2 regions of the Thalassotalea sp. PS06 genome follow, and region 2 is predicted to be linked to the other one. Evidence: predicted binding sites of a transcription regulator. Region 2 holds the regulator's gene; the other holds the start of a gene.
The links. The regulator MetJ, encoded in region 2, represses methionine synthesis genes. The targets are predictions, from matches to a motif close to TAGACGTCTAGACGTCTA.

Region 1: the regulator MetJ is predicted to act here: its motif matches at 6,163-6,180, upstream of metK (methionine adenosyltransferase).

Annotation. Positions count from the first base shown of each region.
Region 1 is NZ_CP041638.1:709,233-721,205, forward strand. It holds gene FNC98_RS03070 (YggT family protein) at 387-935, opposite strand; gene proC (pyrroline-5-carboxylate reductase) at 989-1,819, opposite strand; gene FNC98_RS03080 (YggS family pyridoxal phosphate-dependent enzyme) at 1,864-2,550, opposite strand; gene FNC98_RS03085 (type IV pilus twitching motility protein PilT) at 2,593-3,636, shown strand; gene FNC98_RS03090 (PilT/PilU family type 4a pilus ATPase) at 3,651-4,772, shown strand; gene metK (methionine adenosyltransferase) at 4,841-6,031, opposite strand; gene rsmE (16S rRNA (uracil(1498)-N(3))-methyltransferase) at 6,663-7,415, shown strand; gene gshB (glutathione synthase) at 7,506-8,468, shown strand; gene FNC98_RS03110 (YqgE/AlgH family protein) at 8,531-9,085, shown strand; gene ruvX (Holliday junction resolvase RuvX) at 9,363-9,797, shown strand; gene FNC98_RS03120 (GGDEF domain-containing protein) at 9,802-11,607, opposite strand; gene FNC98_RS03125 (hypothetical protein) at 11,720-11,973, opposite strand, start outside.
Region 2 is NZ_CP041638.1:218,469-230,441, forward strand. It holds gene hflC (protease modulator HflC) at 1-26, shown strand, start outside; gene FNC98_RS00980 (DUF2065 domain-containing protein) at 96-284, shown strand; gene FNC98_RS00985 (adenylosuccinate synthase) at 470-1,765, shown strand; gene FNC98_RS00990 (hypothetical protein) at 1,985-2,398, shown strand; gene FNC98_RS00995 (NADAR family protein) at 2,424-2,864, shown strand; gene FNC98_RS01000 (macro domain-containing protein) at 2,886-3,341, shown strand; gene FNC98_RS01005 (malic enzyme-like NAD(P)-binding protein) at 3,724-4,974, shown strand; gene metJ (met regulon transcriptional regulator MetJ) at 5,082-5,369, opposite strand; gene metB (cystathionine gamma-synthase) at 5,543-6,709, shown strand; gene metL (bifunctional aspartate kinase/homoserine dehydrogenase II) at 6,717-9,212, shown strand; gene metF (methylenetetrahydrofolate reductase) at 9,212-10,096, shown strand; gene argE (acetylornithine deacetylase) at 10,267-11,415, opposite strand; gene argC (N-acetyl-gamma-glutamyl-phosphate reductase) at 11,788-11,973, shown strand, end outside.

The DNA of each region.
Region 1 (11,973 bases), 490 kb from region 2:
GGATTGCCTGAACATTCAAATATGTTACTGATTTTATGCTGAATTTGATATGGGTAAATAAAAAACGCCCGGAGCAGGGCGTTTATACCAATCCCATTAAATTATTGCTCACTCAGTGAGAATTTAAAGGCTTTTAGACAAGGCTTTGATTGCAGAGAATGGTTATTCCATTGTCAAAATCAATAACGCAGAATAAATGCCTTTAAAACTCACCCGTAGGGAGTTAGTGAGAGGCCCATTTACTGCCCTATATTTCATTAATATAGAATGACTATATCAATAAAATCTATGTTGTAACTGAACCTCGGCCCTAACTCTGAGTGGTGCACAAACTTAGTGGGATTGGTATTAGTTTTGATGACATTTTCAGGTGCTGCGGTTCGTTGCTAAAGCACTCGCCAAATTGGCAAGGCGCCGCCAATAAACAGGTTGAGGAAATTTAACGCCACCAAAGCAATTAACACTGACAGGTCCAGGCCCCCCATATCCGGTAAAACTCGGCGAATTGGGTTGAGTAACGGCTGAGTCAATTGGTGGAAAACGAATTGTACCGGATTGCCTTGTTGTACCACCCAACTCATCAGAGCCATTAAAATCATTACCCAAAAAATCAGATAGCCAGCCTGTTTGATCGTGTACAAAAGTCCGATGAACGCGAATGATAGCCAATCGATCGGCGCACCATTAACCGCGGAAAGTACCAGGAACTTAGCAGTGCCGAAGATAATTGCAACGACAATAGTGGCGACATCAATGCCCCCGAATCCCGGAATGATACGTCGGAAAGGGTTAACGACCGGTGCTGTTACTTTAACCACAAACTGGCTGAAAGGATTGTAAAAATCCGCTCGAGCAGCCTGCAGCCAAACACGCAGTAACAGTAGTAATACATAGGTATCAAATAGGAAATTTAGCAGAAAATTTACCGCTTCCATCGATTCTCCAAATTTTATTAATTTTTAATAATTTTCAAGTAAGTATAGCGTTTTTACGAGTTTGCTTTTGCCATTTCTATGGCTCTGTCTTTTGCTGCCTGCATCGCTTTGTCGACCAGTTCTGCAAGGCCACCTTCGGCGAATGTCGTCAATGCCTGCTGCGTCGTGCCACCCTTAGAGGTAACATTTTCACGCAAGGTGGCAATATCATCATTGCTGTTGTTAACTACCATCTGGGCGGCACCAAGTGCGGTTTGCTGCACCAGGGCGCGAGCCTGTTCGGGTGTAAACCCCAGCGCCATCGCTTTGCTTTGCATCGCTTCCATAAAGGCAAAGAAATAAGCGGGTCCTGAGCCTGATACGGCAATTAAATCGTCGATGCTGGCTTCCGTTGGCAGCCATTGCACTATACCGACGCTGGCCATTAGCTTATCGGCTTGCTGTTTTTGTTTCTCGCTGACTTCAGCTGAGGCAAACATACCGCTAACCCCAAGACCTAATTGCGAAGGCGTATTTGGCATACAGCGAATGACCGGCGCAGCAAAGCCTAATGCGGTTTGCATTGGCTTAATATCAACGCCAGCGGCAACACTAACAAAGCACTTGTCTGCCAAATCTACCGACGCTGCCAAATGCTGACATACCTGTTGAATAAGATGGGGCTTAACCGCTAAAACTACAAGGTCTGCATGCTTACATGCCTGAACATTATCCTGAGTGGTTTGAATGCCATAGTCCGCTTCGAGGGCTTTTAACTTGGGCGTACTTGGATTCGCGGCAATGATATTTTCCGCCGGGTAACCTTTGGCCACAAGGCCTGCAATAATAGCGTGACTCATATTGCCGGCGCCGATGAAAGCGATTGTCGATTCTGTGTTTGTCATATAAGTTCCAAAAAGTCGCGAGAGAGATATTGAATGGTTAGCGTTTAATCGCGCTTGCCAAAAATCGCGGTACCGATGCGCACCATAGTGGAACCACTGGCTATTGCTTCTGGCATATCATTACTCATTCCCATCGATAAGGTGTCCACATCAGGATAGCGTTGTTGTAATTGCTGATACAAGCTAAACAGGCTGTTAAAGCGATGTAAACGTTGCTCGGAATCATCGGTTTTCTCAGGGATTGCCATAATGCCTCGTAAACGTAAGTGTTTACAATTGTTGATAAAATCTGCAAGAGCGGAAATATCATCCTGATTAACACCGGATTTACTTTGCTCACCACTAATATTCACTTGTAAACAAACGTTCAGGGGGGTAATGTTAGGAGCACGTTGTTCATTTAGGCGTTTGGCGATTTTTTCCCGGTCAACACTGTGGACCCAGGAAAAGTTTTCGGCAATCAGGCGGGTTTTATTGGCCTGTATCGGGCCGATAAAGTGCCAGATTAACTCGGGGTTATGGGCAAGTTGCTGAATTTTTTCCACAGCTTCCTGAACATAGTTTTCACCGAAATGACGCTGACCTGCGTCAATAGCCTGTTGAATTAACTGCGCTGATTTTGTTTTGCTGACCGCCAGAAGAGTTACTCGTTGTGGGTCTCTGTTTGCCTGGTTACAGGCATCATTGATTTGCTTCTGTACCTGCGTCAGCTTGGTCGCAACTTCTGTCATGTTTTATTTCTTTATAATAATGATTATAAGTTAAGGGAATGTATGGATATTACCGAACTATTAGCATTTAGTGTCGAACATAATGCATCCGATTTACATCTATCTACAGGCATGCCCCCCGCCATTCGAGTAGACGGTGATGTACGTAAAGTTAACGTACCCGCCCTTGAAGATAAAGACGTCAACGCGCTGGTTTACGATATTATGACCGATCGCCAGCGAAAAGAATACGAAGAAAATTTGGAAGTGGATTTCTCCTTTGAAGTGCCAAACCTGGCGCGTTTCAGGGTAAATGCATTCAACCAGAATCGTGGGCCTGCTGCGGTATTCCGTACCATTCCAAGTGAAATATTATCTTTGGACCAATTAGGGTGTCCGGATATTTTCCGTTCTATTTCCGAAAATCCTCGTGGCCTGGTGCTGGTTACAGGACCGACTGGTTCTGGTAAATCAACAACGCTGGCGGCGATGGTCGATTACATTAATGACACCAAACGTCATCACATTTTAACCATCGAAGATCCAATCGAATTTGTGCATCCAAACAAGCAATGTTTGATTAACCAACGTGAAGTTCATCGGGATACCCTGAGCTTTAACAACGCTCTGCGTTCAGCACTTCGTGAAGATCCAGATGTAATTCTGGTTGGTGAGATGCGTGACCTTGAAACCATTCGCCTGGCAATGACCGCAGCAGAAACCGGTCACTTGGTTTTTGGCACCTTGCACACCACCTCCGCACCGAAAACCATTGACCGTATTATCGATGTATTCCCAGCTGCGGAAAAAGATATGGTGCGTTCAATGCTTTCTGAATCGTTACGCGCAGTAATTTCGCAAACGCTGATCAAGAAAGTGGGTGGTGGTCGAGTTGCTGCTCATGAAATTATGATTGGTGTTCCAGCGATTCGTAATTTGATTCGTGAAGATAAGATTGCACAAATGTACTCGGCGATTCAGACCGGTATGCAACATGGTATGCAAACGATGGATCAGTGTCTGCAGGACTTATTGAGCCGTGGTGTGATTTCCCGCGAGGATGCAATGTCTAAAGCCGCCGATAAAAATCAGTTTAAAGTTTACTAATCAGGGAATCGATAATGTATTTTCATCAATTACTGCAAACCATGATTGAAAAGGATGGTTCCGATTTATTCATTACCGTAAACCTGCCACCAAGTGCAAAAATCAATGGTGAATTAACACCGATTGATGACCAGGTGATGAACTATGGTTCTGCACTTGAGCTTGTTGAAGGTTCAATGAATGAAAAGCAGTTGAAGGAATATGAAGAAACCAAAGAGTGTAACTATGCGATAGCGGTTGATGGTATTGGCCGTTTTCGTATCTCAGCATTCTGGCAACGAGAAATGCCGGGGATGGTTATCCGTCGTATCGTTACCGAAATTCCTGATGTAGATAAGCTTGGTTTACCACAGGTCCTAAAAGATGTGGTGATGTCAAAGCGCGGTCTGGTGTTATTCGTAGGTGGTACCGGTACCGGTAAATCAACCTCGATGGCATCTTTGATTGGTTATCGAAACCGTAATGCCCGTGGCCACATTCTTACTATCGAGGATCCGGTAGAATTTGTTCACGAGCACGGTAAGTCAATGATCACCCAACGGGAAGTAGGGATGGATACTGAGTCGTTTGACGCGGCACTGAAAAGTTCCCTACGTCAGGCACCTGACGTTATCCTGATTGGTGAAATCCGTTCTCAGGAGATCATGGAGCATGCCCTGAGTTTCGCAGAAACTGGTCATTTGTGTATTGCTACACTCCACGCCAACAACGCTAACCAGGCGATAGACCGTATTATGCACCTGGTACCAGCTGAGCAGCATGGTAAGTTGTTATTCGACTTAGCATTAAACCTGCGCGGTATCATCGCTCAACAACTGGTGCCAACGCGTGACGGTAATGGCCGGGCTGCGGCTATCGAGATCCTTTTAAATTCTCCTTATATCGCTGAATTGATTAAGAAGGGTGAAGTAGGGGATATCAAAGAGGTGATGGCAAAATCTCGTGAGCTGGGTATGCAAACCTTTGACCAGGCATTATTTGACCTGTATGAGGCGGGCAAAATCAGTTACACCGATGCGTTGCATCATGCCGATTCACCGAACGATCTGCGTTTGATGATCAAACTTCGCTCTAACGAGCAGACCGGTATGGGCGGACTTAAAGGCGCCACCCTTGATGGCCTTGACGACGATTAATTGTCAGCTAAGAAACCAAAAAAGGCAGAGCTAACGCTCTGCCTTTTTTACAATAACCTTCAGGAAATTTAATCCAAACCCGCCGCTTTACGCAATGCGTCCGCTTTGTCAGTTTTTTCCCAGCTAAATGCGGTAAAGGTATCTTCACCCACGGTCATCTCATACGGCTCACGACCAAAGTGTCCGTATGCTGCAGTTTGCTGATACATAGGGTGCAGCAAATCAAGCATCTTGGTAATGCCGTATGGGCGTAAATCAAAGTGCTCTCGTACCAATTCCACCAGTGTTTCTTCGCTAACTTTACCGGTACCGAAAGTTTCAATGGCAATGGAAGTTGGCTCGGCAACACCGATAGCATAAGAAACCTGAATTTCACAACGGTCGGCAAGACCAGCAGCAACAATATTCTTTGCTACGTAACGGCCAGCATAAGCTGCACTGCGGTCTACTTTCGATGGATCTTTACCAGAGAATGCACCACCACCGTGACGTGCCATACCACCATAAGTATCAACAATGATCTTACGGCCAGTAAGGCCACAATCACCAACGGGACCACCGATAACAAATCGGCCTGTCGGGTTAATATGGTACTTAGTGTCTTCGGTCAAAAGCTCTGCCGGCAGCGTATGCTTAATGATGTTTTCCATCACCGCATCAAACAGATCCTGTTGCTTGATATCCGGATTGTGCTGTGTAGACAGAACAACGGTATCGATAGCAATTGGCTTGCCATCTTCGTAAACGAAAGTTACCTGAGATTTCGCATCTGGACGCAACCAAGGCAAGATACCTGACTTACGAGCTTCCGCCTGACGCTCAACCAAACGGTGAGAGTAATAGAGCGGAGCCGGCATTAACGATTCGGTTTCATTGGTGGCATAGCCAAACATCAGACCCTGGTCGCCAGCGCCCTGATCTTCAGGCTTAGCGCGATCAACACCCTGAGCGATTTCAGGAGATTGCTGACCAATCAGGTTCATAATACCGCAGGTTTCACCATCGAAGCCTACATCGGATGAAGTGTAACCAATATCGCAGATTACCTGACGGGTGATTTTCTCTAAATCAACCCAGGCTTCGGTGGTAACTTCACCGGAAATGATTGCGACACCAGTTTTAACCATAGTTTCACAAGCAACACGAGCGTGCTTGTCCTGGGCGATAATTGCATCCAGTACGGCATCGGAAATCTGGTCTGCGATTTTATCTGGGTGGCCTTCAGAAACTGATTCTGAAGTAAAGTATTGCTTTGCCATAACGCCTCTGTAATAAAAATAAAGTCAGTCGTGGTATTACTCGCAACGACTCTCCAGCTTTGCTGTAAAAAGCATATGCCAGAATCAACATAGTGCGAATTCTACCTGCTCAAAGTTTATAAATCTACTTTTTTACGTCTAGACGTCTAAATTGGATTAGTCGAAAATCAACTCTGGCCGACATCTGCGATGTCAGCAGAATTAACACATCATCTCGAGATTACTGGATATCTTCCCTAACACACTGTAAATACATCTGATTTCATTCAGGCATAGATCATGCTTGATATACCCACTTATGGCTCGCGTTGGTAAAACGCTTGTTTCTCGCTATAGTCTCGCAGTGGTTAGTTGTAGCGCATTTCCTTTGTGACGTTAACAAACAAGGAGTAACCCATGCCGTTAAAATATCGAATATTCATTAAGTACCTTTTACCGTTTAGCATTCTACTTTTGTCTATTTACACGCAATCAACGATAAGCTAGCAAACAAGCGTTACGGATAAACTTCCTGGGGCACGGAGCCCCTCATCACCACCGACTTTGCAACGTAACCTTGCAACAATCTGACTTTTATTTTGTTTTTCCGTACAATGCAGGCAGTTTAATTACCTTCATTTATAATTTTGCGATGACACCAAAAACACGAATCTATCTGCCTGGCACATACGCAACCGGTGAAAACCTTGAGCTATCGGAAGAAGCTTTTGGTCACGTTGTCAGGGTATTGCGATTAATCCAGGGTGATGCCATTAGTGTATTTAATGGCGATGGTTTTGATTACCTGGCCAGACTAACCGAGGTAGCCAAAAAAAGAGCGCGTATCGAGATTGTCGATAAATCGGAAGTTGCTAATGAATCGCCGTTAGATTTGCACTTAGGTCAGGTGATATCCCGGGGCGATCGCATGGACTTTACCTTACAAAAGTCGGTTGAGCTTGGTGTTCGCTCAATAACGCCATTATTTAGCGAGCGTTGTGGGGTTAAACTGAGCGGCGAGCGTTTACAAAAGCGCGTAGCGCAATGGCAGAAAATCGTCATCTCCGCCTGCGAGCAGTCCGGCCGTGCCTATGTTCCTAAGGTAAATGATGCGATAGAGCTGGACACCTTTTTGGCTCAATCAACGCAAGCTTTGAAGCTAAACCTGCACCCGCGTGCAGAGCATTCCATCATGACACTGCCGATGGCAGATTTGGCTGAACAACACCAAAGCAAAGTACGATTATTGATTGGCCCTGAGGGCGGCTTATCTACCGAGGAGATTGATAAGGCTAACACCCTGGGGTACACCGAAGTGTTACTAGGGCCACGGGTATTGAGAACGGAAACCGCAGCGTTAACTGCAATTACTGCTCTACAGTGTCGCTTCGGTGATTTACAATAAGCTATTAACTTGTTGAAATTACTTAACTAGAATAGCAAACACAATTCCGGCTCGATGAGCCCTTATGGCATTAAAATTCAGGAAATTCAGATGACGATTAAACTTGGCGTAGTAATGGATCCGATAACCACGGTGAAAATTGCCAAAGACTCCAGCATGGCGATGATGCTTGAAGCGCAAAAGCGTGGTTACGAACTGCATTATATGGAAATGGATGATCTGTATTTAACACAGGGCGAAGCCAGGGCGACGACCAAAACCCTGACGGTATTTGACGATGCCAACAAATGGTATGAATTTCATAACGAGCAGGATATTGCCCTGAAGGAACTTGATGCCGTTATTATGCGTAAAGATCCGCCGTTTGATACTGAATATATTTATGCAACTTACATTCTTGAACGTGCGGAGATTGAAGGTACTCTGATTGTTAATAAGCCTCAGAGCCTTCGCGATTGTAACGAAAAATTATTTACTGCCTGGTTCCCTGAATTAACAGCGGCAACCCTTGTTACCCGAAAGAGTCAGCAGATCCGAGACTTTCATAAGCAGTATCAAGACGTTATCGTAAAACCTCTTGATGGCATGGGAGGGTCGTCAATTTTCCGAATGAAAAGTGACGAAGCCAATGTTGGTGTAATCATTGAAACTTTAACTGCACATGGTAGCCAGTATGCTATGATCCAAGAGTACATGCCTGAGATTGTGGATGGCGATAAGCGCATTCTAATCGTTAATGGCGAGCCCATGCCGTACTGTCTGGCGCGCATTCCTGCCCAAGGAGAAACCCGAGGTAATTTGGCTGCAGGTGGACGTGGTGAAGCGCGACCATTGTCAGCGAGTGATCGCTTAATTGCCGAAACCATAGCCCCAGAGCTGAAAAAACGTGGTTTGTATTTTGTTGGTCTTGACGTTATTGGTGATAAAGTCACTGAAATCAATGTTACCAGCCCAACCTGTATTCGTGAAATTGAAGCGGCATACCCAATTAATATCAGTGGTAAATTGATGGATGCTATTGAAGAAAACATCAACCAGAATACGCCTCAATAACAACAACAAACGCAAAGCCAGCTAACCGCTGGCTTCCTGGTCCTCAGAATAGGAAGAGTTGCGTGCAAAGTTTAGAAAACCAGTTGTTGATAGCCATGCCTAGTTTAAATGATCCGTACTTTACTAAGACGGTGACCTACATCTGCGAGCATAATGATAACGGCGCGATGGGCCTGGTCATAAATATTCCCGTTCGTATCACCCTTAAAGAATTGTTAAAACAAATCGATACAGAGCACCCGCTACAGGATATCAGTAATCAAAGAGTGTTGGCTGGCGGCCCGGTTTCACCCGACCGTGGCTTTGTATTGCATAGCAGTCAGTCCGGATGGCATTCGTCGATGCCACTGCATGATGACATCATGATCACCACCTCGAAAGATATTCTCCAGTCACTAGGCACTGAAAAAGCACCTGACCAGTTTATAGTTGCCTTAGGGTATGCAGGCTGGTCAGCAGGTCAGTTAGAGCAGGAATTGCAGCAAAACTCCTGGCTGAATACGGATGCCGACAAACAAATTTTGTTTGAAACCCCAATTGAGTTGCGCTGGCAGCGCGCCGCTGAAAAGCTGGGTATCGACCTAGGCCATTTATCCAGCGAAGTGGGGCACGCATAAACTTTCAGTTATCCCCTAACTTGAACAACCCAGGAGGCCGATGAATCATCGGCCTTTTTCGTTCGCCAGCAATCCTATTTGTTAATGACTCATTAGAGTTGTCTGTTTAAGGTTGGTGTCTATTTAAGGTGGGTGTCTGTTTAAGGTGAGTGTCTATTTAAGGTGGGTGTCTGTTTAAGGTGGGTGTCTATTTAAGGTGGGTGTCTCAATAAAAGGCTTTGGCTTGTGAAAAGGGTGGGTTCCTTTTACACTTGCCTTTTTCTTTGGAGATTTAGTTTTGCCCGCATCTATTGGTTCTCGCACTGCCCTTGGTTTTGACTTTGGTACCCGTCATATCGGTATTGCCTATGGGCAGGAGATAACCGGTAGCGCCAGGCCATTAAAAGCGATTAAGGCAAAAGATGGAGTACCCAATTTTGATTTAATCGAAGCTCTTATCAAAGAGTGGCAGCCGGATATTCTTATAATTGGCCTGCCTTTGAATATGGACGGCACCGAGCAACCATTCACTGCTCGCGCCAAGAAGTTTGCCAATCGCTTACACGGCCGTTTTGGCTTGCCGGTAGAAATGCAGGATGAGCGTTTAACCACAGCTGATGCAAAACAAAGCCTGTTTAATCAGGGTGGTTATCGGAATCTGCAAAAAGATAATATTGATTGCCAGTCCGCGGTGGTTATTCTTGAAAGCTGGTTTGAGAGTCAATACAGCTAGTTAACTAAGTACTACTAACTTCGCCAATCCCAGGTGCTTTAGCATCTACTTTCACCGAATTGTCGCTAGCGTCGCTATTGCCATCAACAATCAGCTTATGCCCATCCTTATGACAATCCACTTGCATCCGGGCTTCACAACTTGCCAACAACGAATAGATGGTTTCTTTACGTTCGCTTAAATCGACCAACATGCTGGTGGTGTGATACGGGAAGCGATAGGTAAGGAACATTCTTGGGTTTAACGTATCGATGGTTTTTATAATTTTGCTGTGCAGCAACATTAGCGTATGCATATTGGTATTCGGTAATAGCATGACCAGCATATCGCCCTTATAGCGGCCTATTAATGCACCATGTGGCGCATTGTCTTGAAGAATTTCCGTAGTTCTTTCAATCAACCAATCGGTTAAGGTGTGTCCACTGCGATAGTTAATTTCCGATAACTGATCCAGCTGTAAACACAGTAGCGTGGCGTTATGCTGCTGTTGTTGTAACTCCTGCCACTTTATAGAGAAATGCTTTAATAAATTGGCGCGATGAAAAACCTTGGTTAATGGATCAAGTTGTAATTTATCTAACAACGCGTTGCGAGAGCTGCGAATACCAAACACACTCAGCATCAAACCAGCAATTACGATACCACCCAGAGCGATGTAACCGATACTGATAAGGTTTTGCTGGCTTAGTGCATCAATCTCACGATTAACAATTTTCAGTTGCGAATGCTGTTTTGCCAGGTGATCACTTAGCTCGGTTATCAGCTGCTTATTCTTATCTAGCTCAAATTCTAAGTGTTTGCGCACCGATTCCTGGGCACGTTGTTGTAGGTAATGATTATGCTGGCGCTCAAGTTGATCCGCCATATACACGTATACCTGCTCGGGCGTACCTTTTGATCGTGCCAGTTTTGTGGCAACTTTAGACGCCTCGTAAAGGCCATGATTAACCCTGAACTGGCTCGCATATTCCATAGCTTTAACGCTAAACTCCCAGGCGCGCTCGGTATCACCCGTATGATAAAAACTCACCGCCAAATGGGCATAAAACTCCGCCTTATTCATCGGGTAATTGCCTTTTTCTACTGACGATAAACGAGGTGCCAGGTTGTCGATTACCCAAGCATAATTGCCTTCGCGAACCTGCAGTTCGGCCATATCCGCCATCACCCCTTCAACGATAATCGTCTCGCCAATGTCTTTACAGAAATTCATCGTTGAGTGGTAAAGCACGTCATCTGGAGAAGTTGAATTTAAACCAATTAAGGCACTGAGCTTATGGGAAAACACCAGGCATTGTTGGCGTTCCGTCAGGTGACGATTGGTTAAACGGCCGAGGTACTCCAGAGCTTGTTTATGTGCCCCTAATTGATTATGAAAGTAACCAATCCCCATTAAGGTTTTGGTATAAAGCTCAGGCTCGATTTGCGGATGTGGCAATAAGCCAAGAATATCGTTGAGTTGATCAACCGCGAGCTGATGATCGCGTTGTAAGAGGTGCAAATTCATGATGTAACTCAATGCCTGAAGGCGGATGTTTACATCATCACTTTTTTTTAATTTTTGATAGGCTTCTAAAGAGTCCTGATACTTACCTTCAAGAATCAGACGATAGGCTTGAAGGTGATCATAGTGAGCCTTTTCCTGTTCACTCAGGCTTCGATTTTTTAAGATCTCAAGTAACGTAGCGCTCAGTTCAATGTCGGTGGAGCGTACCTGCGTTGCTTCATCAAGCAGGTCTTTGTTTTGCCATGCACGATAATCCGGCGCAGCATCATGAGCCGATACAGACACTGCAATGAAAAAGCTCATAACCATAACCGGGAGAGGTAAAATCCCCTTTACAACCCTTAAAACTCCTTGGGAAATTGGGCGTCGACTTAATTTCCTTGTCCTGGCCAACAATACGTCTGTAATCTGTTGTTTAGGCATCTTCAGCATCCGCTACCTCCATACATTGATGGTTTCCAGTGCCAGGATGATCCTGCTTAAACAAGGATGCTGACTGGTTATCCCGATAGTTCGGGCTTTCAATAATGGGGTGCGGGCAAAACGCTATATCCTGCTCATTAGCCTTTTTCTTCGCCGTTACCGTGTGCAGGGCGGCAATCAGATCCATCATGATATAGCGGAAACGATGACCACTATTGTCACTATGAGTCACACCAATTTCGACGT
Region 2 (11,973 bases):
AATACTTGAAAGAAACCGGAAAGTAAATCATATAAAGCCCACTTAATGTGGGCTTTATTATTACCACCACCTAAATTACTGAGTGCGCAAACTCTATGACGTTCTCTACTTTGTTAATTGCCATTGCTTTAATGCTTATCCTTGAAGGTCTGGGACCATTCCTGTTTCCTAAACGATGGCAGTCGTTAATGGGCAAGCTCGCCGCTGAAAATGCCAGGGTTATCCGTCAGATTGGCTTGGTTCTTATCATCACCGGTCTTGGTATGATTGCAATTTTTTCTTAAACGCTTAGTTTCCTTCAGCCTAATACGGCCACTGCAACGACATTTTTCCCTATTTTTCCTGCAATTGTGTCAAGTTCGATTAGAATTAACCCGAGAACCGTAAAAAAGTCGATAAAACGGGTGATCTTTACCTCGATCTTTTGGTAGAATCCCCGCCTAATTTTCTTTCAAAAACTGCAATAGATATGGGCAAAAACGTCGTTGTATTAGGCACCCAATGGGGTGACGAAGGTAAAGGTAAGGTCGTTGACCTGTTAACGGATAAAGCAAAATATGTTGTTCGTTATCAAGGTGGGCACAATGCCGGTCATACATTAGTAATTGACGGTGAGAAAACCGTTCTGCATTTGATCCCATCGGGCGTGTTGCGTGACAACGTAAAATGTCTAATCGGTAACGGGGTTGTACTTAGCCCTGAAGCTTTGATGAAAGAAATCAAAATGCTTGAAGAGCGTGGTGTTCCAGTTCGCGATCGCCTGCTTATTTCTGATGCCTGTCCACTAATCATGCCTTATCACATCTCGCTTGATATGGCGCGTGAAGCAGCTCGTGGCAACAAAGCTATCGGTACTACAGGTCGTGGTATTGGTCCGGCTTACGAAGATAAAGTTGCTCGTCGCGGTTTACGGGTTGGCGATTTATTCGATGCCGAAGGTTTCGCAGCAAAATTAAAAGAGATTATGGAATACCATAATTTCGTACTTACCAACTACTACAAAGCCGAAGCGCTAGACTTTGACAAAGTACTGGCAGATGCAATGGCTGTTGCTGATATCATTAAAGCAATGACGGCTGATATCAGCGAACTGCTTGACCAGGCGCGTTTGAATGGCGATTCCATCATGTTTGAAGGTGCCCAGGGTACTTTGCTTGATATCGACCACGGTACATACCCATATGTAACTTCGTCTAACACTACCGTTGGTGGTGTAGCGACTGGCTGTGGCTTTGGTCCTCGTCACTTAGACTACGTATTAGGTATTACTAAGGCTTACACAACGCGTGTAGGATCTGGTCCATTCCCTACAGAGCTCAACGACGAAGTTGGTCATCACTTAGGTACTGTTGGTCACGAGTTTGGTGCTACTACGGGTCGTGAACGCCGTTGTGGTTGGTTTGATGCCGTAGCTATGCACCGTGCCGTTCAGGTTAACTCAGTAAGCGGTTTCTGTTTGACTAAGCTTGACGTTTTAGATGGTTTGAAAGAACTAAAAATCTGTACCGGTTACAAAACTGAGTCTGGTGAAATCTTAACGGTTCCACCAATGGCTGCAGAAGGTTACGAGAACATTACACCGGTATATGAAACTATGCCAGGCTGGGATGAGAAAACCGTTGGCGCAACCAAGCGCGAAGAGCTTCCTGCAAACGCGTTAGCCTACATCAAACGTATCGAAGAAGTTTGTGGTGTACCTGTAGATATCATCTCTACCGGTCCGGATCGTAACGAAACCATCATCTTGGTTAATCCATTCGAGTAATCGAATCGATACATACTTATTTAAGAAAGCCCGCGTCAGCGGGCTTTTTTTGACGAATTGATTGAACACCACAGTGTATGCCAGTAACGCCAGATTGCCAGATTGCAAGACTCAGATTTATCCGGTAATTTAATCCACCGGTAACGGCCTAGATGAGCGAATAACGGCCTTTTGCACGCTTAACAAGCGTTTATCAATTCTAGATGTCAAAGGAATGAAATGACTCAAAAAACAATTCGTGAGCTAATCACTGAAATGAATCACCGAAACGTAAGTTTAGAAGAAATCGAACTAGCACGAGCGTACGAGAAGTCATTAATCCCTGATGACACAGAAATTCCTGATCAAGATTCTATTTACGAAGTCTTTTCTTTAATTGAAGGGAATGTATTAATTCAATTTTGTGCTCCTTTCACTGGAGGCAATGATGTTCAGATACCTAAGGGGATTAGACTTAGAGTTTTAGAGCATTGTGATGAAAAACCTCTGGTAATAGCATGTAGCCCAATTGATAGTGAAGAGCATTCTGATATGTTTGTAGATAAAAAAGATCTTAATAACGATTTATATGCAGGATACTATTTAACCATACCCACACTTTCTTTTATCAGAAATACTAAGAAAATCTCTTAGCACATTAATTTACCTCTAATTAAAAATGACAATTTATTTCTATACAAAACTTGATGAGTACGGAAACTTTTCCAACTTTTCAAAACATGGAATAGAGATGGTTGGCCTCTGGTGGCCAACTGTAGAACATTATTTTCAAGCGCAAAAATTTGTGTGTACCTCCTATCAAGAACAGATAAGGAAAGCGCATAGTTCAAAGCAAGCTGCTGAGTTAGGGCGCAGTTGTAAACTTCCGATAAGAAAAGATTGGGAATTGGTAAAGGATGAAATAATGTATTTGGCCGTATTAAAAAAATTTCAAACTCATGATTCGTTAAAAGAGCAATTACTTTCTACGGGGTCTCAAAATATCGTAGAAAATGCACCAGGTGATTATTATTGGGGTTGCGGAAAAACAGGTGCAGGCATGAACAAATTAGGGAAAATATTGGTTAGAGTTCGTGAAGAACTGACAACGCTCAGCTAAATAGAATATCGAGGGCAAGTTTTGAATGATGTTGAAGGGGATTTAATAGAGTTAGCATTGAATGGTGAATTTGATGTCATCGTGCACGGCTGTAATTGCTTTTGTACTATGGGAGCAGGATTAGCAAAAGCTATTAAGTTTGAGTTTCCTGAAGCTTATCAAGCAGACTTAGAAACTGAAAAAGGGTCAGAGGATAAACTAGGCAAATACTCTCAAGTTACCGTGCAAAGAGGTAACCACAAGATAACTATTTTAAATGCATACACTCAGTTTCATTGGCGAGGCCGTGGTGTAAAAGCCGATTATAATGCTATCAAAGAAGTTTTCTCTAATATCAAAACTGAATTCTGCGGTAAGCGGATAGGTTACCCTTTAATCGGAGCTGGTTTAGCTGGTGGCGACTGGAATATTATATCTGAAATTATCGATTCCAAATTAATGGGTGAACGTCATACGCTGGTTCGATTTGAAAAGTAATGTTGTATTTAATTTGCATATATTAGCAGATACTAAAGAGCAGCTATTACCACATTAGAGTCATTTAGCCACTTTGAAATTTTACCTCTAGAAGCGAGATTACGGCCGACGCCGCAATGACAAAACTAACACTTCGACAGCGTCCTCACCGACGCAGTCCTCTATGATGCAATCCTCTACGATGCAATCCTCTCCGACAACGTCCTCTCACTAAACCGCTTCAACTCCCGTTCCGTAAACATTCTCCGCCAGAAAAATCTGGTAGGAGGTTCGACCGTTCTAATTTATAGCGATTTTCTCTTAACAATTTGTCAGAATTAAGCGTAATATAGAAAGCTCCGTTAAAAGTTTCCATAAAAAATTACAAAAAGGCTTTCATTCCATGTCTGATCTTCGCAAGCAAGCACTCGATTACCACGCATTTCCGCAACCTGGGAAAATTTCAATGACGGTCACTAAGCCGTCAGAAACCATTGAAGATTTAGCTCTAGCCTATAGCCCTGGCGTTGCGGAACCAGTTCGGGAGATAGCTGAAGACAGTGAAGCGGTATTTAAATATACCAATAAGGGGAATACAGTTGCGGTGATCTCTAATGGTACTGCTATCCTTGGGCTTGGTAATCTTGGCGCTATGGCTTCCAAGCCAGTGATGGAAGGTAAGTCGTTGCTATTTAAACGATTTGCCAATATCGATAGCTTTGATATTGAAGTGAATAACGAAGATCCGAAAGCCTTTATCGAAACCGTTGCTAATATTGCCGATAGTTTTGGCGGTATTAATCTTGAAGATATTAAAGCGCCTGAGTGTTTTGAAATTGAAAAAGCTTTAATTGAACGATGCAAGGTTCCGGTTTTCCATGATGATCAACACGGTACAGCCATTGTAACTGCAGCAGGAATGCTTAACGCCCTGGAGATTCAGGGTAAAGATTTAGCGCATGCGAAAATTGTTTGCCTGGGTGCTGGTGCTGCTGCGATTGCCTGTATGCAATTGCTTATCACTTGTGGTGCCCAGCGCGAAAATATTTACATGCTGGACCGTAAAGGCGTGATTCACACCCGCCGAGATGATTTAAATGAATACAAGCAAATGTTCGCCAACAATACTGACAAACGTACCTTGCAGGATGTGTTATTTGAAGCGGACGTTTTTGTTGGTGTTTCGGGCCCGAATTTACTATCGGCAGATGATTTGAAACTTATGGCAAAAAATCCAATTGTGTTTGCTTGCTCTAACCCTGACCCGGAAATTACCCCGGAACTTGCCTTGCAAACCCGGGATGATGTTATCGTTGCAACGGGTCGTTCTGATTACCCGAATCAGGTAAATAACGTATTGTGCTTCCCGTTTATTTTCCGCGGGGCGCTTGATGTTCGTGCTAAAGAAATCAATAACGCGATGAAAGTTGCTGCCGTGCATGCGATTCGTCAGATTGCTAAACAGCCAGTGCCGACAGAGGTATTGCAGGCTTGTGGCGAGAAAGCGTTAACCTTTGGTAAAGACTACATCATTCCAAAACCTATGGACCCTAGATTGTTAACGGAAGTAGCAACGGCAGTAGCACAAGCTGCAATTGACTCAGGGGTTGCACAAGGTCAGTTAGCTAAAAATACGCGTATTCGTGCTGCGTAAATTTTTATAGAAGCCTTCAGGTAAGCTTTTAGAAAAACTTTCAGAGTAATTAAAAAAGGCCCGCTATGTTACATAGCGGGCCTTTTTTATTATCGCTTATCAGGCAATTAATCTTTTGATTCGGTATCCGTATCTTCAGAAATACCTTTTTCGTTGTCCTTTGACAAATCTTCATCACTTGGCAGCGGCTGACCAGTAAAGGCATGTAAAAATGCTTCGCATAACAATTCGCTATTGGTGGCGTGACGTAAATTGTTTACCTGACGACGGGTGCGCTCATCGGTTAAAACCTTTAATACATTTAATGGGATAGAGACAGTGATTTTCTTTACCTGCTCACTTTTTTTCCCATGTTCCGCATATGGGTTGATGTATTCGCCGTTCCATTTCGCCATGTTGTTTCCTCAGAACCTATTTTTGCTAGGTGAAATTGTACTAGGTATGACTTTTGAGTCAACCAATAACATCTATATGCAAAGATGTATAGACGTCTAAAAGTTCTTGACCCAATAAAATAATGCGTATAGATTTATAGACGTCTAAACATCTAAATATCTCAGAGGCGAGAATGAGTCAGGATAAAGCTGCAACCATAGCCGTACGTGCCGGCATAAATACCGACCAACACCATAGTGCTGTTGTGCCTCCTATTCATCTCTCTTCCACCTACCGTCTTGAAGGATATAACCAAAAAGGCGATTACGATTATTCCCGTTCCGGAAACCCAACCCGCTCATCCCTTGGTAAAGCTATTGCCGATCTTGAAGGTGGTAGCACTGGTATCGTCACCAGTACGGGCATGGCAGCAATCCATCTGATTTGTCAGTTATTGTCTAAAGACGATCTACTGGTGATCCCTCATGACTGTTATGGCGGAAGTTATCGCCTGTTCACTCACTTGCAAAAACGTGGTTTATTTAAACTTGCGGTTGTTGATCAAACCAACCTGGATGACGTTGCTGAGGTGATGAAGCAAAAGCCTCGCCTTACCTTAATTGAAACACCAAGTAATCCGCTGCTGCGTATCGTTGATATAACGAAGATTTGTGAACTTGCAAAACAAGCCGGCTCTTTAACAGCGGTAGACAACACCTTCTTAACGCCATTGCTGCAAAAACCACTGGCTTTGGGTGCGGATATTGTTGTTCATTCAACAACAAAATTTGTTAATGGCCATAGCGACGTTGTCGCCGGTGCCGTTGTCACCAAAGACACCGAGTTGGGAGAAGAACTTGCCTGGTGGGCAAACTGTATTGGTATTACCGGTAGTCCGTTTGATAGTTTCCTAACCCTGCGTGGTTTAAAAACGCTTCCGGTACGACTCAAGCAACATCAAGCCAACGCACAAGCAATCGTTGAGCAATTAGCTAATCATCCGGCAATTGATGCTATTTACTATCCGGGTCTTGGCGATCATCCTGGCCATCAATTAGCGGCGAAACAACAATCAGGTTTTGGCAGTATGCTGAGTCTCGAGCTTAAAGGCGGTGTCGATGCAGTTCGCTGTTTGTTTGATAACCTAGAGTTATTTACGCTTGCACAATCATTGGGCGGCGTAGAGAGCCTGATTTCACACCCATCAACCATGACCCATGCTGGCATGGACCTAGAGGCGCAATTAACTGCCGGCATTAAGCCTGGATTAGTTCGTCTTTCCGTTGGTATTGAAGATGCCGACGATTTAATTTCCGATTTAACCTCTGCCCTGGACAAGTGTCTGGCATTCAAGGAGTAGTGTAATCATGTCAGAACAAACTTTGGTTGACAGCAATGTCTCGTCAATCAGTAAGGCAGGCTTACTATCTGAGCAACTGCTAACGAATAACCTTGAAGAGCGTACCGTCCATAAATTCGGTGGTTCCAGCCTGGGTACTGTGCAGTCTATTGAATCGGTATTGGCAATTATCGAGCAAAGAATTTCTGATCAGGATTTAGTGGTTGTTTCAGCGAACGGTAAAACCACCGACAAGCTCGTTGAAATTATTGATCTTGTAAACCTGTGTCAGGAAACAGAGGATGAGGCTTTTACGCACTTATTGTTGTTAATACAGGCTGAGCATAAGCAACTCATCACTGAATTAGTTGCTGGCGATAGCGAAACAGCAATCGAGTTAGTCGCCAAGCTAAACGATGATATTCGCCAGATTCAACAATGGTATCTTCAACAGCAACTTATTGATAACAGTAATAATGTTCTTGCCTTTGGTGAGATATGGTCGAGTCGTTTGTTGGCCGCGGCATTAACTCAGCGTGGCCGTGCTGCGGTTGCTATTGATACCCGCGAATGTTTTGTTCTCGACTGTCCGTTAAAAACGACCCTGGATAGCCAGCTATCATCGACAAATCTGCATAGCAAACTAAAACCAGGCCAGTTGCACATCCTCACCGGGTTTATTGCTGTGGACCGTCAGGGCAAAACCCATACTTTAGGTCGCAATGGGAGTGATTACAGTGCGACACTCGCGGCAGATTTGATTGCGGCAACAGACGTAAGCCTTTGGACTGACGTTGATGGTATTTACAGTGCCGATCCTCGTATCGTTCCAAGCGCCAAAAAATTGCAGCGTATTGAGGTTTCTGTTGCCCGTGAGCTGGGCCGCTTAGGCAATCCGGTTTTGCATTCGAAAACCCTGTCGCCATTAAAAGAGAAAAGCATCCACCTGCACATCAACAACACTTTCTACCCACAACAGCTTGGATCGGAAGTCGGAGTCTTTGGTGAAATTGCCCGTCAGGAAGTCTCCATTACTCACTCTAATCAGCTTATCGGCTTTCAATCGAAGCGTTTTAATAAAAAGCTTTTGGCCGTAATCAGCGAAGAATTTTCAACAGTAGATATTGATGCGGCGCAAAAGCGAGTGATTATTTCCGCTGAGCAAGCTTACGGTTTGCGCCATTATTTGCAGGAACAGTGCGTTGATTTTGCAACCCACTCGATGTCGTTGTTGGCAGCGGTAGGTTATTCGATTCGCGATAGCCGTTGGCACCGTGAGTTTATAAAAACCATTGAAAAGTCACCATATCCGGTAGCAAAAGTGAGTGTCAATGAACATTCACTGGTGGCATTTTCTTATGAGGATTGCCAGATTGAATGGGTGAATAAGCTTCATAATCGGTTAACGAGAGAGCACAAAAATATCGGTGTTATTGTGGCCGGCACTGGCAATATTGGTGAGACCTTTTTAAGCAACTTTTCCGCCCAGCAGCAAGCTCAGGAAGCACTTAATCAAGTGCACCTTATTGGCGTGATGAATTCCACTAAAGGCTGGTTTGATGTTGACGGTTTATCTGCGGATAAGGTTGCATCGGAATTTAGCAATAACGCTCAACCCTGTGATATCGAAGGCTTGTTAACCTGGGTGCAACGTCACCCTTTTGATGAGGTGATAATCGTTGATATCACACCGAGCGAGCAGTTTGCCAACAATTATCAGCAGTTTTTTGACGCTGGTATTCATGTTATTTCTGCCAATAAATGTGCTAACACCTTTGCCAGAGAAGCTTTGGGTTTACTACAGCAAAGTATCGATAAAAACGATTGCCAATGGTTAAGCAACACAACAGTAGGTGCCGGTCTTCCTATTAATTATGCGCTTAAAGATTTAATTGATAGTGGTCATCAAATTGAAGAAATCAGCGGCATTTTTTCGGGAACCTTGTCTTGGTTATTCTCAAATTTCGATGGTAGCAAGCCGTTTTCAGAGTTAGTCAAAGATGCATTAGATCTTGGCCTGTCTGAGCCCGACCCAAGAGATGATTTATCGGGTTTAGATGTGCAGCGAAAACTTTTGATCCTGGCCCGTATGGCCGGATTTCAATTGGATCTTGAGGATATTGATTGTATGTCGTTAGTGCCAGAATCACTGAAATCTTTGAGTAAAAATGAATTTCTTCAACAAAGTCATTTACTCGATAAGGCATTCTCAGAACAGTTGGCCGAAGCGCAAGCTAATAATGCCTGTCTGCGTTATGTTGCCAAACTGACTTATATTGATGGAAAAATCCGCGTTCGGGTTGGTATTGAGGCGCTTGATAATAATCATGCGTTTGCGAATCTTAATCCGTGCGATAATATCTTTTTATTAAAAACAAATTGGTACCAGGACAACCCTTTGATTATCCAGGGACCGGGCGCAGGACGAGAAGTTACCGCCGCCGGTTTGCATTCGGATCTCGTTCATCTGTGCAGACAACTAAATAGCAAACATCAGGACGTCGACATTAAGGGGATTAACTAATGAATTATCGTTCCGCCAGACAGCTGGATTCTTTAAACCGGACGGTGAGTGAATTATCTGCCGATTTGCAGGTATCTTTTGAGTTTTTCCCGCCAAACTCTCCTGAGATGGAAACCACCTTGTGGAATTCTATTGAACGCCTGGCACCATTAAATCCAAACTTTGTTTCCGTGACATACGGTGCGGGAAGCGGTACTCGGGATCGGACTCATGGGGTGATCAAACGCATCCAACAAGATACCGGTTTAATAGCAGCACCGCATTTAACCTGTATCGATGCCAGCCGTGAAGAGTTAGTTCAAATTGCTAAAGATTATTGGCAGTCTGGTGTCCGTCACATTGTTGCACTGCGCGGCGACTTGCCAGATTCCGATAAAAAACCGGATATGTATGCGTCTGATTTAGTGTCGTTATTAAAAGACGTGGAAGATTTTGAAATTTCAGTTGCTGCATACCCGGAAACCCATCCCGAAGCGCCTAACGCGCAGTTTGATTTGCTCAACCTAAAGCGCAAAGTGGAAGCCGGGGCGAACCGGGCGATTACCCAGTTCTTCTTTGATATTGATTCTTATCTTCGTTATCGCGATCGTTGTGTATCCGTAGGTATTGACGTCGAAATCGTCCCGGGCATTTTACCGGTTTCAAATTTTAATACCCTGAAACGCTTCGCCGGTCTGACTAATGTTCACGTGCCAAACTGGATGTATAACATGTACGAAGGTTTAGAGGATGATCCGACAACTCGTAATCTGGTTGGTGCCAGTATTGCCATGGATCAGGTGAAAATTCTTCGCAGTGAAGGGGTAGAGCATTTCCACTTTTATACGTTAAACCGCTCGGAACTCACTTACGCCATTTGCCACACCCTAGGTATTCGCCCTTAAGCTTCAGGCGTCTGAATTCTGCAAGCATACAAGTATGTGGTAGCTTAAGGCATCTGAATTCTGCAAGCATACAAGTATGTGGTAGCTCATGGCGTTTGAATTCTGCAAGCATACAAGTATGCGTTCTGTTGTCTGTGCACTGTAACAGCAATCCCCTTGGGGCATAGCTGTTACATACAATAATCTTTAATTAATCGGGTAAGTATATTCAAAGTTGGTGGGATCTGATCAAAGGCGAGAAACTCATCCGGTTGATGCGCCTGATCAATCGAGCCCGGACCAAGTACGATGGTCTGGCAGCCAAGTTGCTGAATAAATGGCGCTTCCGTCGCATAGTTTACCGCCCGGCAACAATGCCCGGTCAATGCTTCCACTTTGGTGACCAGGCTACTGTCACTATCTTCGGCAAACGCTGGCGAACTCGGATGTAATTCTTCCAATAACACTCTTCCAGGGTAAAGATTTGCAACGGGTTTTAACGCATCGGCTAACCAGTTTAGTAACTCTTCATCTTTAATACCTGGCAAAGAACGAATATCGATATCCAGATAACAATCGCCGCATATACGGTTGGCATTATCGCCGCCGCGAATTGCGCCGAAGTTTAGGGTTGGTTGCGGCACGCTGAACGCTTCATTGCGATAGTTCTGTTGCAGGTTTTGCTTTAACAGCATTAACACTTCAATGACGTGGTAGATAATTTCAATCGCGTTTACGCCTTTATCCGGCTGACTCGAATGTCCGGATTTCCCCTGAACCTTGATGCGATGCGACATATGCCCCTTATGCATGATTACTGGTTCAAGACTGGTAGGCTCACCAATTACCGCTACATCCGGGCGTATTAACTGCTGCTCGATAAAAAAACGAGCGCCAGCCATGGTGGTTTCTTCATCAGCGGTGGCAAGAATGTATAAAGGCTTTTTCAGCGACTTTGGACTTAAGGTCTTACACACCTGCAGAATAAAGGCGAAGAAGCCTTTCATATCACAGGTTCCTAACCCGTAAAACTTATCGTCTTTATCAACAATTGAGAAAGGGTCACTGTTCCAGCGTTGTTCGTCAAATGGCACGGTATCACTGTGGCCACTTAGTAAAAGCCCGCCTTCGCCATCACCAAGTTGGGCGAGCAGGTTAAATTTACCTGGGCTGCCAGGCACCGCCTGGATAGAGATTTTAAAACCGAGATCGCTAAACCAACTGGCTAAAAGATCGATGACAGGTTGGTTGGATTGGTCCCAGCCAGGATCGCAGGAACTGATTGACGGCATCTTAATGATCTCACTAAGTGCCTGTGTAAATTCTGGTAATTTATTCATTTATAATATTTATGCTGTTTTCTTGCATAAATTCTCATTTGTTGTTATCTTTCGCCACTCAGTGTAAACAACCGAAAAAGTTCTGGCTAGCATTATTTGAATAGCCCATAGTCTAAAATATTGTTAATTATTGCTTTAGGTTGTAATGAGTTGGTGAAATTATATACAGGATGCGTTTGGGTTGAAGGTAAAAGTGAATAGTTATGCATAAAGTGATTAATTATTCATAAGCCTATTTACTCAACATAAACCTGTCATAAAAGTCACAACGTCTAAAGCTAGTGTAGCAAAGCAGAAAAACGGCGATTAAAGCCCTGATATCTGCAATGTGTAATTAATTCAAAAGACAAACGATAAATAGGAATCAGTTAAGTGAAAGTAGCAGTGGTAGGTGCCAGCGGTTATGTTGGCGCAGAATTGATAGCCATATTAGCCAAGCATCCTCTTATTGAGGAGATGCATTTATTGGTGTCGGAAAATAGTGACGCGAAAGGCGTGGCATTTTCTCAGCTGTATCCTCGCTTTCTGAATACGTCTAAATTTTCCGAACAAGCCCTG